Linked DNA regions of Larkinella insperata. The protein of the gene in region 1 interacts with the protein of each later gene in a pairwise test. Links are inferred from orthologs where the notes say so. Each region holds a gene or a part of one and is shown on either strand. Other genes may lie near its edges.

Region 1 (8,601 bases):
GGTGGCCTGTCCTTCAAACAACGGATCTGCGATCCAGGTCAGGCGTGGAGCCTTTCCATCCCCGTACAGGTCACCGCCTTTCACGCGGGCGGTCAGAACATCAGCAGCCCGCTGCCCGTCCGGACGGCGTTGAATGCCGCCGGGAGCCTGAGCCTGACGTGGCAGAATCCGACACCTGGATTGGTCCGTTCCGCCCGACTGGACACTTACCTGGTGGGCTACTCCGAAAACGCTGACAAACCGTCTTCCGGTGGGGCTCTTTACCCCAACCTGACCGTCCATCTGAAGCCCGTCACGGTTTTGCTTAGCTACTGGAACGGCAACCTCTACCGGGCTGACCTGGGCGGAGATCTTTACCAGAGTTACACGCGCCGGTACAACAGCACCTACCGGGAGCCTCACCGGCGGCTGTTGATCGCTCGGTTTCTGAAGGATGTAAAAATAACGGACGGCCTGGGGGTGACCGTCCGGTTCGAACCGCACTATGATCTGGCGAATCACCTATTTGAGCATTCGGAAGGAGTTTACATCTGGTTTGGCCGGTAAACGCTTACTCACCTGATCCGGGATAGGCCGGTCGGGCCACCGGCACCCGGCCCGAATCCTCCTGGTAGATCACCGGAAAGCCCAGACACTCCCGTTCTATGGTACGGATGGGCACTGGCGTGTTTTTTTCGACCACGGCCAGAATCGCCCACTCGCCCTCCTGGGTCGTCGTCACTCCGCTCCGGATCACCTGCGGATGATGCAGATGCACTGAAGCGGCTAAATCTCCCAGATTGGGCGGTTGCTCGGTTTTGGGGCGGCCCGGAATGTGAACGATCTGATCCATAACTAGCTGGTTAAATACAAGTTGTATTTACTAAGGTACAAGCGGCTGGTGGTTTCTGCAACCTTCGTCCAAACTTCCGCTTAAATTGGAAAAGCCTGAAACTGCCGGCACACACCACCAAAATCGCAGGCGGTGGTCGTCCGGCCATCTCCTGCAAACAGAAGCGCCACGGGCCGGCCGGTATCCACGTCCAGAATCACCGATCCCGAATCGCCGGGCATACTGAACGGTTTGCTTTCGTCTTCGCTCACAATTTCAACGGTATCGTTGAACGTCGCGATCCGTGGGGATGTGCGGGTTCCGTAGTTGATTTGCACGCCGTTGACGCGGGTCGCCGTGACAATGCCGGTAGTAACGCCGGTGGTTCGTCCGGATTTGATCACCCGCATACCGGGAACGGCTGCGGCTACTTTTGGTTCGTACTTGTCGATCCCCAGAATGGCACCTTTGCGAATCAGGCTTTCGTCGGCCACCACGGCAATAGCCGCATCAAACACGTTCACCACCGGATCAATGCGGGTGGCGGGAAACTGAATGGGAATGAAGGCACTCAGGGCGGCAAAAACGTCGTTGGGACTCGTCGGCGCTACTTCCGGCCCCGGCTGCACAACGGCGGTTCCGATGGTCAGCCGGTTGGTATCGGCCAGAACGTGGTTGTTACTCAGGACAAAGACCTGCTTGGACCCGCTGACCGTCCGTTGCAGAAAGCACCCCAGCGTACCGACAAAGGATTCGTTCAGGGGAGCAATGGAAACGCCCCCGACAATGGGCCGCTGTTTGCTGCGGTGATCGTCGACGGTGGTGGCGGCCAAGGCTTCGGCTTTGCTCAGCGCCAGTTGAATCGGCAACGGCTCTACATCGACTTCAATGCCCTGAAAACTCCGGGTGATGGCGGGCGTGTTAGCGCCCAGATCCAGCTTGTCGAACACGTACACCTTCAACACAAAATTATCCTTGACGGGCTTGCCTCCCCTGATCCGAATACCAACGCCGGAAGCGTGCACGTTCGACAAGGGTGTAGCAAATGCCGAAACGCCACCCCTGGCGGAAAACGCGTTCAGGATGGTGCTGCCTTCCTCAAACTGCGATTCGATCTCGGTTTGAACCCGCTCTTCCAGTTCGTTGCGGTATTCCCGCAGCGCTGCCAATACTTCGTTGTAGCTAGCCATGCTGTTAAAATTTAAGAATTTGGGGTCATTGCTGACCACCAACGACGTTAAAAACCGTTTACTCGTGTGAAGCGGAATACGAAATACCAAAAAAAAGAAAGAGAAAATTACCCGTCCGAAGAGGGTTTTTCCCCGGATAAATGTCTTATTGATGTCGGTTTTGTAGACACCGTTAGTTTCTTAAGAACACCGTAGTATCGGTACAGGTTTTATGGTTTGCGGCTTATTCTAGTCTATTTTTGTTCATGATCAAAAAAATCCTGCTGGCGCTGTTGGGCGTATGTATTGTGCTGGGCATCTGGTTCCACGAACTAATCGGTTACGGCTGGATGCAGGCCAAAGGTCAATTCCGGATTTTATGGAACACCCGCCCCGTTGAAGAGGTGCTGGCGGACGCGTCGTTTCCAGATTCGCTCAAACGAAAAATTGAACTAATTCAGGAAATTAAACGTTATTCGGTTGATTCTTTGGGGATTAATCCTTCGAACAACTATACAACATTTTATGACCAGCACGGGCAACCCATTTTGTGGGTGGTCGTTGCTTCGGAGAAATACCGGCTTGCGGCCAGAGAATGGAGGTTTCCGATCATCGGCACTTTTGCCTACAAGGGTTTCTTCGAAAAGGACCGCGCCGACCAGGAGTTAAATGCGTTGAAACAGGAGAATTACGACACGCGTCTGAACGAAGTATCTGCCTGGTCAACCTTAGGATTTTTCCGCGATCCGATCCTTTCGTCAATGCTGAAACGGTCGGAAGGACAACTGGCGGAATTAATTATTCACGAGCTGACGCACGGCACGTTGTTTGTAAAGGATAACCTGGAATACAACGAAAACCTGGCGGATTTTGTCGGTGAATACGGAGCGTTGAAATTTTTAACCCAGAAGTACGGTGCCAACTCACCGGAAGCGCTGGGTTACCTGGATGCTAAGCAGTACGGCGAAAAATACGACGAGCATATTCTGCGCGGTACCCAAAAACTGGATAGTTTGTACGCTACTTACAACCTCCAAACGCCCAATCGGGTCAGGGAGAGTAAGAAGTGGCAGTTGATCGACCGGATTGTGGAAACCGTGGATACGCTGAAAACCAGACCGCCGGTCGGAAAACCGAATCCTAAAAAACGTCGGTTTACGCAACAGAATCTCCCCAATAACGCGTACTTCGTAGCGTACAAAACCTACCGGCAACAACAAAACCGTTTCCGGCGCGAATTTGAGGAGAAGTTTAACAGCAACTTTAACCAGTACCTGACGTATTTGAAAAAGACGTACCCGTCCTTATAAATTTTAGCAGTTGAACGGGCTTTTTTGTCGGTTCAAGCGTTTATCGTACTAAATACCTATCTCTAATCCTGAACTTTGCGGGGCCATGGGTCAAGCGATTATGAAAAAAGTTATTCTCATCCTGTCCATCATAACCACCGCTGCCTTATCGCAGGTGGCGCTGAAACCGGAAAATGCGTACCGGCGCGTGAACAATACCAGTTTCGGAGCCGGTGAACATTTGGAATACAAGGTTCACTACGGTATTTTCAACGCGGCCGAAGCAACGGTCGATGTGGCGCCGACGGTCTACAAGGTCAACGAACGTCCTTGTTACCGGGTGAACGTCTATGGTCGTACAGTGGGTGCTTTCGATCTGATCACCCGCATCCGCAACACCTGGCGGTCTTACATTGATACGACCGCGATTTTACCGCAGAAATTTTTCCAGCATATTGAAGAAGGCAACCACCGCAAGGAAGAGAACGTTACTTTTAACCACTTCGCCAACACCGTCCGGTCGGAGGAAAAAACCGATAAGGACGTGTTTAAGGTGCCCGACAACGTTCACGACGTCATCAGCGGCTATTACTACCTGCGCACCATCGACTTCAACCGCGTCAATACGGGCCAGGTAATCGAAGTACCCGCCTTTTTCGACGATCAGGTTTACAACATGAAGGTGCGTTACCGCGGCCGCGAAGTTATCAAAACCAAGTTCGGTCACATCAACGTGCTTAAACTCAACCCGCTTCTGCCGGAAAACAAACTGTTCAAAGGCGAAGACGCGATTAAAATCTGGGTTTCGGACGACGCCAACAAGGTTCCGGTGAAAGTTGAAGTGGAGCTCTGGGTTGGCTCGATGGAAATGGACCTGAAAAGCCACTCCGGCCTGCGCAACGAACTCAAGTTTTTCAAACGCTAATGACAACGGGCTTCGGCCCGTTTTTTTTTGCCCAACCGGCTGCGCAACCCGCGAACGAAAGCCCGGACGTACGTGAAAAAGCGGGGCAGGTGATTGTACGAAATTTCGGTGTACAACCGGCTCTCGGCCCCAAAACTCCGGTAGTATGCCTTGACCGACTCTGCGCCCACGGCTGGGCTTTCAAAATCGAATTCCAGCGGTGTTCCGGCAAATTCCTCCACGAGCCGGTTGATCATCCACAACCGGGCCTGCTGCTTCCGCCCCGCAACCGACGCCCCGTTGAACAGGTAGATGATCCGGTTAGCGTCCATTACGAACACCCCACCGGCTTCCGGCATTTGTTCCCCTTCTTTGCGGGCCATCCAGATGCGCACCAATCCCCGCTGGTGCAACCCATCGACGGCCTGGGCAAAGCGGTCGTAAATCGTTAAATCCAGGTCGATACCGCCAACGGCTTTCTCTTCATTGTGCGTGCGGTGCAATTGAATCAACGGCCGGACATCCCGACTTTCCTCCACCACCCAAGCCGTATTTCTCGCCCGGTTGAGGTTACTTTTCCGGTCTGTGGCGTATCCTTTGTAAATCTCGGCGTACGGTTTGTCTAACGGCAACACGTGATTGCTGCGCTTGACGAGCGGCAACCCGGCCGGAAAAGACAGCTCGTGCTCGTTTTTCTCGTTGAACCGGTAGGACACTACCCACTTAACGTGCCGATTCAGCAGCTTCCAGAATTCAGGAAAGACGGTTTGCAGATCAACGCCACTCCGGCTGAAAACGCCCAGTTGTTGGCAATAGTCGGGCTGAAAAGCGTACCGGATGCCGTACTTTTTTTTGTAAACTACCGGCATCACGGCCACATACCCCCCCTGTTCTTCGGCCACGATACCGCCCCAATACGGTGCTTTGTCGCCGGTCGTCAGGGCGTCCAGGTACCACGAAGCCGCGTAAACCAGGCGCTGCGACGATGCCCGTACGCAATCATCCCAGCGATCCGGATCCAGCGCGGAGCGGTCGAGGTAGCGAATGATCATCGGCGCCAAAACGTTTGGTGTAGCCACTTTTTGATTTGGTGCAAAAACCGCACCGGCCCCGGCAACCGGTTGCTCACCAGCCGAACATACGACTCCGGTTCCGCCCCAAACCCCCGGTTAAACGCGGCCAGACTCTCTACTTCGGGGCTTTCGAAGTCAAACCAAACGGGTTGTCCGGCGTACTCCCGGATAAACTGGTCCAGAATGACGGTCCGGGCATTGCCCTTCCGGCCCTCCGGGCTGGCCGAGCAGAACAGGTGAATCACCCGGTTTGCATCCGTCACCAGCAAATTCCCCGCTTCAATCCGGCCGTTGCGCCGGGCCACCCGGATACGGACCTGCTGCCGTTCCTGCAACACCGCCACCAACCGCTGAAGCTTCGCGTATGCATCCTTCGCAACCTGCCCAATGCCAGTGGTATTATACGTTCGAAACAACTCGATCAGCGGAGTAATGTCGCCGGTTTCCGTGAATTCCCAGCCTTGCCGCAAACCGTGTTTGAGGTTCCATTTCTGGCCGTTCGAGTACCCGGCGGCCAATTCAACATACGGTTTTTGCAGATTCAGCACATGGTTGGTCATCGGGACCAGTTGCCCGGCTTCAGCGGTCAGGCTGGACGTATTTGCGGCCTGAAACTGATAGGAAGGAACGTAACGGATGTGTTGCTGCAGCACGCGCAGAAAGCGAGCGATCACCGTTGCATCGGGCGTTTCGTTGGCGGCAAATAGGCCTAACTGGTGACAAAAAAGAGGCTGAATGATGGCTTTCACCCCGTACCGTGGGCGAACGGGCAACGGCATTACCCGCTCATACTCACCTTCCACCAGGAGTTTCCAATCCGGCGATACTACATCCAGATACCAGGAAAACGCGTAGATGAGCCGGTGCGGGGAGTTCGCGATGCACCGGTCGTAGGCATTAACGTCGATCTGTTGGCGGGACAAATAGCGGACCAACGGCGTAGCGGTTTATCGTTTCTAGTTCAGAGTAAGAGAGACTCATTAAGTCACTTTCTCAGGAAACAATACCGACAAACGTTATTTCAACGATGCTTTCAATTTTTCGACGGTCTCGCGGATTTGGGGGTTGTTGCTCACCAGATCGCTGATGGTCTGGATGGCGTGAATTACCGTGCTGTGGTCGCGGCCACCGAAGTGGTAACCGATCGACTTCAGTGATAATTCCGTCTGTTCTTTTGCCAGGAACATGGCGATCTGGCGCGGAAAAACCGCTTCTTTCTTCCGGCTTTTGCTTTTCAGGTCCGCCACCGTGATGCTGAAATGATCAGCCACCACATCCTGAACAGTATCAATGGTTACTTCCTTGTCCGAATCGATCACGATGTTGCGGAGGGTACTTCGGGCCAGGTCCAGGTCAATTTCCCGGCGGTTGAGCGACGCCTGGGCCATCAGCGACACAATGACACCTTCCAGTTCCCGAACGTTCGTATTGATGCTGTGCGCCAGGTATTCAATAACGTTGTGCTCGATAAAAATCCCTTCGGCCTGGAGTTTTTTCTGGATGATCGCCGTCCGCGTTTCCAGGTCCGGCTGCTGGAGATCCGCCGTCAACCCCTGCTTGAACCGCGACTGAAGCCGATCCTGCATACCCTGCAAATCGCGGGGTGCCCGGTCGGAAGTCATGATGATCTGCTTCTTGGCGCCGTGCAGGTGGTTGAAAATGTGGAAGAACGTCTCCTGCGTTTTTTCCTTGCCCGCCCAGAACTGCACGTCATCGATGATCAGCACGTCGACCTGCATATAAAAGCTCATGAAATCGCGCAGCGAATCGGTCCGGATGGCGTTGATGAACTGGGTCGTAAACTTCTCGGAAGAGACGTAAAGAACGAACTTGTCCTGGTTGTTATTTTTGATGTAATTACCGACGGCCTGCACCAGGTGCGTTTTTCCCAACCCAACACCGCCGTAAATCATCAGCGGATTGAAAGCCGTGGTGCCCGGATTCTGCGCGATGGCAAACCCCGCCGAGCGGCCCAGCCGGTTGCAATCGCCCTCAACGAAATTATCAAACGTGTAGGCCGGGTTCAGGTAAGAATCCAGTTGCAGCGAGTCCAGATCCTTCATTTCGAACGGACTCTTCAGAATGTCGGCGTCGACGTTATCGGGCTTGGCGGTCTGGGGTGATTTTGTTGTCGGTACGTTTACCGTCAGCGGTTTGCTGCTTTCGTCGCCTTTATCGACAATGATGGAGTACTGCAACTGACCGTGGCGCCCGATGGCAAAGTCCAGGGCTTTCCGGAGCAAATGAATATAGTTCTCCTCCAGCCATTCGTAGAAGAACTGGCTCGGGACCTGGATGGTTAGTTCGCTGCCATTCAGGCGCAGGGGAACAATGGGCTCAAACCAGGTCCGGAAACTCTGGTCAGAGATGTTCTCCTGAATCACCTGCAGGCAACGGTTCCAGACCGTCACTGCTTCGCGCTGTATGCCGGGTACGGGTATGCTCACTGTTACATTCTGCCAATTCAAAAGCCAATTACCCGAGGATACTTAGCCCGGTGGGTAAAAAAAGGGAGACAAAAGTAGGAAAAAAATCAGAGCTGACAAGGCCGATTGTAAACTCTGTATGGATAAAAATACAGGCAAAATTTTTGCTGGTCAAGCCAGGGAAATAGATTATAGGAATAATGCAACGTCACGACCAATGGCAACCGCAATGCCGGTGGCTTTACTCCAAAAAGACCTAACTTTGAAAAAAACGACCGGATCGCTTGAGCGTTAACGGGTTAAAACAAGTGGTTTTTTTGGCGAAGAAGCGTTATAGAGCTGGTAAATTGATCTACGGACCAGGCTTTCAGCCCTTAAGACTGCCCGTTGGAATGATCCAGCCATTTTATGCACTGAGAACCATGACCGATTTTAATCTAAAAGAAATGTTTCCGCCGGTTTCTAAGGCGCAGTGGACGCAGCAGGTGGTTGCCGACCTGAAAGGCAAACCGTTTGAGTCCCTGAAGCGAACCAGTCCGGAAGGAATTGAAATTGAACCTTTTTATACTGCCGAAGATCGCGACGGGTTGCCCCAGGCAGCCGATCAAACCGTAGCGGGCCGGTCGCCGGGCTGGCTGACGGTGACCCGCATCCGGTTTCGTTCCGCAGGCGATACCAACACCGCCCTGCGCGACGCCCTGGCCAGCGGGGCCGACGGGGTGCTGCTGGATCTGACCGGTTTAAATAAGGCCGATACCGATTGGAAACGCCTGCTGAACGGCCTGAAGCTGAGCGAAAACCCGATCTGGTTTCAGACGGATGGCCTGGCCCAGACGCTGGTCGCTAAGTTGCGGGAGTTTCTGCCCTACCAGCTGAAGGGCGGTATTTTCGAGGAGCCTTTTTTTCGTTATCTCCGGTTTGGCACGCCC
Region 2 (8,590 bases), 1.6 Mb from region 1 along the record:
TACCGTGGCTTTTTAGGAACCGTCTTGTCGAGGTAGACGATCAGCCGACCGCTCGCCGGTTGCCAGGCGCTGTCGGTCAGCACGGTCTTCACCTCCAGTTCCAGCCGGAAGGTCTTCGCCCGGTTTTCGGCCTGCGAACTGACTACCGCCCGGTAAGCCCGGACCGGTTGCTGAAGGTGAATCAAATTGGTTGGCGCGTTAGCCGCCGTGTGCAACGCCGTAACCAGCCAGCCCATTCCACTCAGGATCAGCAAGCCACTTACACCCTTTATAATCGCGAACGGTTTTCTTTTCCACAAAAAGGAAATCAAAAATACATTTGTGACGACAAACAAATATAAGACTACAAAATGTCCTGACTGTGGAAATTGAAGATACGCCAGAATACCGCCCATCAGGGCAAGCACGTAGCGAACAAACGGAAATGCGTTCCAGCGGAGCATCAGGCAGGAAATGAAGAAGGTGGTAAAACCATCTTGTAGTGCTGAATGCCGCACTCGTCAAACATCGGTCCGACGGCTTTGAAACCAAATTTGGCGTACAGCGGCATGGCGGTGACCTGCGAATTCAGGTAAACGGATTCGATGGGTTCCGGCTGCTGGCTGAACACATCGTCGAGCACGGCCTGCACCAGCGCCTGCCCGACTCCTTTTCCGCGAAACGGGGCGCGCACGGCAAACCGTTCCAGCTTGATGCCGTTCGAGGTTTTGCGCCACCGGGCCGTTCCGCAGGGTGTTCCGTCGCAAAGGGCCATAAAATGACGGCTTATCGACTCGAACTCATCGTACTCATCTTCGGCCGGTACGTTCTGTTCCCGAACAAACACCTCCTCGCGAATGGCAAAGACCTGCTGCATTGCAGTCGGGTTGTTTATTTGAATAACTTCAATCATACGGCGGATAGGTTCAGTTTCACCGAATTCAGTTTACGATCTCAGCAGGTAAGCGCTCCGTTTTTCCGGCACCGCCCCCTTGCCCGAAAGGCTATATACTGACCGGTAAAAGTACTAATGAATCAGCAACCGTTTTCCAACAGTTTCTTTATCGGTATGCACTTTCACAAAATAAATACCCGGAATCAGCGTGTGCACCGGGAAGGCAATGGAAGAACTTGGGTAGTCTTTAAACTGCTGCGTGCGGATGATCCGTCCGGCCGGGTCGATCAGATCAACCTGAAACGTTTGAAAGCCGGTCAGTAAAACCTTCACCGTCAATGCCGATGCATTACTGATCGGGTTCGGCGACACGGTAACGGTCAGTGTTTCGGTCTGTGGCAACGTTTCCGTCGACCGCACCAGCCGCTGCCGCCGGGTGCTGGTTTCAATCACGGCCCGCATCCGCGCCTTTTGGTCCAGCGTAAACAGGTTCATGCAGGCGTCAGGCGTATAATCGAGGTAATTCTCGATCAGGTTGCGGGTGCGGGTGCCGCGGCAATTCGAATACTGATCCACACATTGGGTGGATTGGTTGGCTTCGGCGGTTGGTGGCGTATCGTCGCAATAGTCATCCCCGCAGTAGGTGTCGCCCCAAGTGTGGATCAACCCCAGCCAGTGCCCAACCTCGTGCGTGGTTGTCCGCCCATACCGGTAGATGGAGCTGGTTACCGCGCCGATGTCGCTGCCAAAATAACGGTAGTCGATAATGACCCCGTCCGTCCGCTCGTTTTCCTGCGGATTCAAACCGGGAATGTTGTCGGCTTCCGGGAACTGGGAATAGCCCAGGTAATCGTTTCGCAGCGTCGTTACCCAGATGTTCAGGTACTTGTCGCTGGGCCAGTAGGCAATTTCGGAGAGCAGCACATCGTCCCCGCTGTTGCCATCGTACACGTTAAAACTGGTTTTATCCGAATAATTCCGGGTAATACCGGTGGTTTGAAAACCGTCGGGGTCCACGCCGGCCAGGTAAAATTCAATTCCCGTATCGGCGCCGATGGGATCGGTGTTAAATCCCCGGGTATTGGGCAACCGGCGGTAGTCTTCGTTCAGAACCCGGATCTGGGAAGCAATCTGCTCATCGGAAATGTTGGGGTTATTCGCCCCGCCAATGAAGCCCGACGAGTTGTTATGCACTACGTGCACCACCACCGGGATGCGGTAAATCACTTCGCTGATCCGGGCCGAATTGGGTTTGTTTTTCTGGTGGCTGATAACCTCCTGAATCTGTTCGTTAAGCTTTTGGCGCCTGGCGAGCCGTTGCGGATCGCGTTGCTGGAGGATTTTCTCCCGCTGCTCAATGCCACAACGCTGGGGAAGCCCGGGCGTTTGGGCCCGGGCTTCCAGCAGCCCAAAACTAAGCCAGAGCCCCAGTGCAGCAAGCAGGGGGTTATTTTTCAGCCCGTTCATACGCCGTGATGATTTCTTTAACCAATCGGTGGCGTACCACGTCGCTGCCGTCGAGTACAACGCACTCAATTCCTTTGATATCCCGCAAAAGATCAACGGCCTCGATCAAACCCGAACGCTGGTTTTTGGGCAAGTCAATCTGCGAACGGTCGCCTGTAATCATGGCTTTTGAGTTCGGCCCCATCCGCGTCAGAAACATTTTCATCTGCATCGGCGTCGTGTTCTGCGCTTCGTCCAGCAAAATAAAAGCATTGTTGAGCGTCCGTCCGCGCATGTAGGCCAGCGGAGCAATTTCAATGGTCCGATTTTCTATGTACGTTTTCAGCTTTTCGGCCGGAATCATGTCGTCCAGGGCGTCGTAAATCGGCCGCAGATACGGATCGATTTTCTCCTTCAGATCGCCGGGCAAAAAGCCGAGGTTTTCACCGGCTTCAACGGCCGGACGGGTTATGATGATTTTTTTAACTTCCTTGTTTTTCAGGGCCCGCACCGCAATGGCCACCGCCGTGTAGGTTTTCCCCGTTCCGGCCGGACCAATCGCAAACACCAGATCAAACTTTTCGGACGCGTCCACCAGCCGTTGCTGATTGGCGGTTTTGGCCCGGACAATCACGCCTTTGGTGCCGTAAACCAGCACATTGTCATCCGGTTGCACAACTGCGGCCGGATCGCGTTCCGTATTTTTCAGAAAGCTTTTTACGTTTTCGTGGGTTAACTTGCCGTACCGCTGGTAGTGCTCAATGAGCGAATCCAGAATGTCAGTAATGCGGGAAATTTCCGGGGTCGTTCCTTTAATGCGGATTTCGTTACCACGGGAAATTATCTTGCTCATCGGAAAGGCGGCCGCAACTTCCTTAATATTGTTGTTTTCAACGCCCAGAAAGTCGATGAGCGAAACATTGTCAAGCGTTATTACTTTTTCTACCAAATCTTCCTGCATATTTTAGGGGGTGAATAATCGAATTCCCTTCTAAATTTAGAAGTTCATACGTACTAAACAACAAAAATTATCATTAATTATCTCCCAAACGTGCCAAATTTATGCAATCTCTTCATGATTAATCAGTTGCATATTTCAGCCATCTTTTTCCGGAAGATGCGCTAAAAGCAGAATTGCACATCGGACAGATTCACCGCTAACCGTACGCTAAAACGACCATCTTTTTTTCTTTTTTTTTCAGACAGGCCGTTAAGAATATGTACTTTAGAGCCAAGAACTTACTATTCCCGTTTCCCGCCACACCTTCGCTGAGGACCGACCAGTTGCCTTTTCATTCTACCAAGGATTGGCTATACTTGCAGTGCAATGGAGAACGAACGTCCTACCAACTCTAATTTCCGGAAGACCCCTTACATGGGCAATCGGCGCAGTATGTCCGATGGTGTAAACCACATGCTCACGCCCACGGGTCTGGGAAAATTGCCACCGCAGGCCGTCGATCTGGAAGAGGCTGTGCTGGGCGCCCTGATGATCGAGAAAGATGCTCTTTCCGCCGTAATTGACATCCTAAAGCCGGAAAGTTTTTACAAAGAAGCCAATCAACGAATTTATAACGCCATCGTCACGCTGTTTGGCAACGCCGAACCGGTTGATATGCTGACGGTTACGCAGCAACTGCGTAAAAATGGCGAGATCGAAATAGTTGGCGGTGGCGGTTACATTACCGACCTCACGACCCGGGTAACCTCAGCGGCCAACATCGAATACCACGCCCGCGTCATCGCGGAAGCCTCCATCAAACGGGCGCTCATTACCGTGGCCAACGAAATCCAGCGGGACGCCTACGAGGACACTACCGACGTTTTTAACCTGCTCGACCGGATTGAACAGTCGATGTTCCGAATTTCGGAGTCCAACATCCGGAAGAACTACGCCGACATGGGCACCATCATGCGGCAGGCGCTGGACGAACTGGAGCAGAAGAAAAACATGAAGGATGGCCTGACGGGAGTTCCGTCCGGCTTCAGTGCCCTCGACCGGCTAACCTCCGGCTGGCAACGTTCGGAATTGATCATTCTGGCCGCCCGTCCCGGTATGGGTAAAACGGCCTTCGTCGTCAGCGCACTCCGCAATGCCGCCGTCGATTTCGGGCAGGCCGTCGCCATTTTCTCGCTCGAGATGTCGTCGGTGCAGCTGGTCAACCGGCTTATCTCGGCCGAAGCCGAAATTGACAGCGAAAAAATCAAGAAAGGAAACCTGGCCCCGCACGAGTGGGCGCAGCTCCACCATAAAATTCAGCGGCTGACCGAAGCCCCCATCTTTATCGACGACACCCCCGCCCTTTCGATTCTGGAAATGCGGGCCAAGTGCCGCCGGTTGAAAGCCCAGCACGACATTCAGATGGTCGTTATCGACTACCTCCAGCTCATGTCGGGCGATACCTCCGGGAAGATGGGTGGAAACCGGGAGCAGGAAATTGCCTCGATTTCTCGGGCGATGAAGAACCTCGCCAAAGAACTGAACGTGCCGGTAATCGCGCTCTCGCAGTTGAGCCGGGCCGTCGAAACCCGGGGTGGCGACAAGAAACCGCAACTCTCCGACCTTCGGGAATCCGGTTCTATCGAGCAGGATGCCGACATGGTAATCTTTTTGTACCGCCCAGAATACTACGGCATTACCGCCGATGAAAACGGCAACTCGGTTTCGGGCGTGGGTGAAGTGATTATTGCGAAAAACCGGAGTGGCTCGCTGGACACCGTTCAGCTGCGCTTCGTGGGCAAATACACCAAGTTTGCCGACCTGGACTCGTTCTTTATGCCGCAACAGTCACCGGCTCCGTTCAGCGGTCCGTCGGCGGGCTTTGATCCCAAGCTTTCCGGCGCCCAATCCTTCGAAAGTCAGGGCGGCATCGTCAAGAGCAAAGCCAACAACCTCAATTCGCCCAACCCGGGCGGGGGCGGCTTCACCAACTTCGGCTTCGTCGATCCCTCCCAACAGGAAACACCGTTTTGAGTTAAGAATTAAGAGTTAAAAGTGAAGAATTGGCTGACGCATTTAACTCTTCACTTTTAACTCTTAATTCTTAATTCCTCTTTTCCAGCTTCACGACATTCTCGACGTGATGCGTGTGCGGAAACATGTCAACGGGCTGCACGGCTTTTACTTCGTACAATTCATCCAGAATGGCCAGGTCGCGGGCCTGCGTGGCGGTGTTGCAACTCACGTACACAATGCGCTGGGGAGCCGCCTGAAGCAGGTTTCGGGTGACGGCTTCGTCCATTCCGGCGCGGGGCGGGTCAGTAATCACCACATCCGGTTTGCCGTACTGATCAAACAGCGCCGGGGTCAGGATTTTCCCCATATCTCCCGCCAGAAATTCCGCGTTCTGAATGCCGTTGATCGAAGCATTGACGCGGGCATCTTCCACCGCCGACTCCACGTACTCGATACCGAGCACCTGACGGGCCTGGCGGGCCACAAACAACGCAATGGTGCCAGTGCCGGTATACAGGTCATAGACCCGCTCCGAACCCGTCAGTCCCGCCCATTCCCGCGTAATCTTGTACAGTTCGAACGCCTGGCCGGCGTTGGTCTGGTAGAACGATTTCGGCCCCACCCGAAACGTTAAGGGTTGGCCGCTGCCTGCGTCCATCTGTTCCTCGATGTAGGGTTTGCCCCAATACGGGATCACTTCCTGATCCTGGTAAGAGTCGTTCAGCTTTTGGTTCAGGATGTAATTCAGCGAGGTAATCTGCGGGAAAGTCTGTTTCAACATCTCCATCAGCCCCTTGAGTTCTTCCGGACGGTCTTCGGCCACCTGCACGTTCACCATCACCTGCCCCGTCGATGCCGTGCGAATAATCACCGTGCGCAGAAAACCGACGTGTGTGTTCAGGTTGTACATCGTCAGCCCGTGCTCAAAAGCATACGCTGCCACCGCCAGCCGAATAGCGTTCGACGGGTCGGGCTGGAGGAAACAATGCACAATGGGTAAAATTTTATCAAAACGCTTCGGAATGTGGAAGCCAACCGCCCGTTTGTCGACCGATGTACCCGAACGAATTTCATCTTCCGTAATCCAGCGGCCGTCGGCGCAGGTAAATTCGAGTTTGTTGCGGTAATACCGGGTCTCGGCGGACGCCAGCGTTGGCAGTACCGGCGGCAACTGCACCTTACCGATGCGGCTCAGGTGGTCGGCGGCCTGCTGGCCCTTGAAACGCAATTGTTCGTCGTACCGGATGTGCTGCCACTTGCAGCCTCCGCAGGTGCCAAAGTGTGGGCAGAACGGCTCGGCCCTGCTGGGTCCGTAACTGTGTATTTTTTCAACGACGGCTTCCCGGTACTGCTTTTTCTGTTTGACAATCCGCAGATCGACCACGTCGCCCGGCGCGGCTACCGGCCCACCCAGGCGACCTTCTACAAATATGACTCCTTCTTCCGTACGAACCAGACACTTTCCCTCGGCGGCAACGTCATCAATGCGAACAGCTTGCAACCGTTGTGTCTTCTTTTGGGTCTTTCCTGACATAATAAACTCTAATAAATTCTGTAAATTAAGCACCGTATTTTGGTTTCAACAACCCTATTCGTATTTGAATGAAACAGTTTTATCGGAAGACAGTCTGGTGGAGTTGGCTTGTGTGGTGCTGGTTTGGGCTGGCTTTAACGGCTTCGGCCACGCACATCGTTGGTGGAGAATTGGAGTTGAAACGGCTCACCAACCAAAATCCGTATACCCATCAAATCAACCTTAACCTCTACTTCGACGATCTGAACGGCAACCCGGGTGCCGAAGACCCTTTCGTTTCCGTCTTCATTTACCGCAAGAGCGACAATGCCTTTATCGGGGTAGTTGACCTGCCCATGGTGTCGTCGCAGTACGTCAATTACACCAAACCCGAATGCGCCCTGCCGACCCTCCGGACCCGGCTGCTGAAATATTCCGGGCTGGTGATTTTTACGTTAAACGCTTTTAACGATCCCCGCGGGTATTACATGGTCTGGGAGCGCTGCTGCCGCAACAACTCCATCAGCAACATTCAGAACCCCGGCAACGCCGGTTCTACTTTTTACCTGGAATTTCCGGCCCAGCGAACCGGCAATGGAGCCGACTTTATCAACTCATCGCCCTCCTTCCGTACCGTCCAGGGCGATTACATCTGCATCAACCAACCTTTTTCGTTTGATTTCGGAGCATCCGATGCCGATGGCGACAGCCTGGCGTACCGGCTCGTCACCCCGCTAAACGGCTTTAGCACGGCGGGCAATCCGCGCCCCCAGGTGGCCATGCCCAGTTCGGCGTATCCGGAAGTTCGCTGGACGAGCGGCCTCAACCAGGACCGGGCCATTCCGGGACCGGCCCCGTTGCGGGTCAATCCGCGAACCGGAATGCTGACGGTCACGGCGGGCGAGGTGGGCTTGTTCGCCTTTTGCGTGCTGGTGGAGGAATACCGCAAAAATGCCTCGGGCAACTGGCAGCGCATCGGGATGGTCCGGCGCGATTTCCAGCTTAAAGTTATCGACTGCCAGAAAAACAACCCGCCCGCACTGGCCATGCGGCCCACCGGTCAGGTCGATTTTTACCAAGAAGGCACGGTATTAAAAATAAACGACAAAAACGCCAACTGCCTCGACCTGTTCATCACCGACCTGGATCCGAACCAACGGGTCAAGATGTCGGTTCTGGAGGGGCCCGCGCAGGGAATCACGTTTTCACCCGCCGAAGTTCTGATCCGGTTTAAGGGGGATACCGTGAAAACCAAAGTCTGTTTCGATCAGTGCCTGGCCGACGGAAAACAGTTGAAGCTGGCCATTCTGGCCACCGACGAAGGCTGTCCGCAGGGGTTGAAAGACACCTTGACCATTACGGTGGAAATGGCCCCGGAGCTGAACCGAAAACCGGATGTGCAGACTACCCTGCCGGGCAACCAGACTGCCGTACAGACCGGAAAACCGCTTCAGTTTCGGGTTAACGGCACCGACCCGGATCAGGACATGCTTACCCTGACGGCCGTTGGGCGGGGCTTTAACCTGGCTCAGGTCGGCATGAGCTTTGCCGCCGTTTCGGGTCAGGGTTCGGTGAGTCAGGTGTTCAACTGGACCCCGCAGTGCGATCAGGTCAGAAACCAGGAGTACGTCGTTGATTTCATTGTGACCGACACCCGCTGCAACCGCAACCAGCGCGATACGGTGACGGTGCGGCTCAAGGCAACGCCGGAACCCAACCGACCTCCCACCGTCAAAACCACCCTGGATCAGCCCGTGATTGAACTTACCATGACCCACGGCGATACGCTGCCGGCCTCCGT

Evidence for each region.
Region 2: the proteins of dnaA (region 1) and dnaB interact in binary tests that used the Escherichia coli proteins (3 or more experiments, as listed by UniProt). The link is inferred for Larkinella insperata from one-to-one orthologs.

The regions. Positions count from the first base shown.
Region 1 is NZ_CP110973.1:3,613,427-3,622,027, reverse strand. Bases 5,468-8,457 are described here. They hold dnaA (chromosomal replication initiator protein DnaA), read right to left. Parts: upstream 7,673-8,457; coding sequence 6,263-7,672; downstream 5,468-6,262. Other genes in these bases: OQ371_RS14490 (methylmalonyl-CoA mutase family protein), read left to right, coding at 8,095-8,457; OQ371_RS14495 (hypothetical protein), read left to right, coding at 7,812-7,967; OQ371_RS14505 (GNAT family N-acetyltransferase), read right to left, coding at 5,468-6,181. Also shown: OQ371_RS14535 (lipid A deacylase), read left to right, coding at 1-546; OQ371_RS14530 (hypothetical protein), read right to left, coding at 551-832; OQ371_RS14525 (Nal1-like putative serine protease), read right to left, coding at 913-2,001; OQ371_RS14520 (aminopeptidase), read left to right, coding at 2,247-3,290; OQ371_RS14515 (DUF3108 domain-containing protein), read left to right, coding at 3,391-4,194; OQ371_RS14510 (GNAT family N-acetyltransferase), read right to left, coding at 4,191-5,225; more of OQ371_RS14505, read right to left, coding at 5,222-5,467; more of OQ371_RS14490, read left to right, coding at 8,458-8,601. UniProt on the Escherichia coli protein: Plays an essential in the initiation and regulation of chromosomal replication. Binds in an ATP-dependent fashion to the origin of replication (oriC) to initiate formation of the DNA replication initiation complex once per cell cycle.
Region 2 is NZ_CP110973.1:5,228,084-5,236,673, forward strand. Bases 2,992-5,970 are described here. They hold dnaB (replicative DNA helicase), read left to right. Parts: upstream 2,992-3,647; coding sequence 3,648-5,294; downstream 5,295-5,970. Other genes in these bases: OQ371_RS21050 (PhoH family protein), read right to left, coding at 2,992-3,269; rlmD (23S rRNA (uracil(1939)-C(5))-methyltransferase RlmD), read right to left, coding at 5,365-5,970. Outside these bases: OQ371_RS21035 (ComEC/Rec2 family competence protein), read right to left, coding at 1-443; OQ371_RS21040 (GNAT family N-acetyltransferase), read right to left, coding at 443-892; OQ371_RS21045 (M43 family zinc metalloprotease), read right to left, coding at 1,007-2,341; more of OQ371_RS21050, read right to left, coding at 2,322-2,991; more of rlmD, read right to left, coding at 5,971-6,810; OQ371_RS21065 (T9SS type B sorting domain-containing protein), read left to right, coding at 6,879-8,590. UniProt on the Escherichia coli protein: The main replicative DNA helicase, it participates in initiation and elongation during chromosome replication. Travels ahead of the DNA replisome, separating dsDNA into templates for DNA synthesis.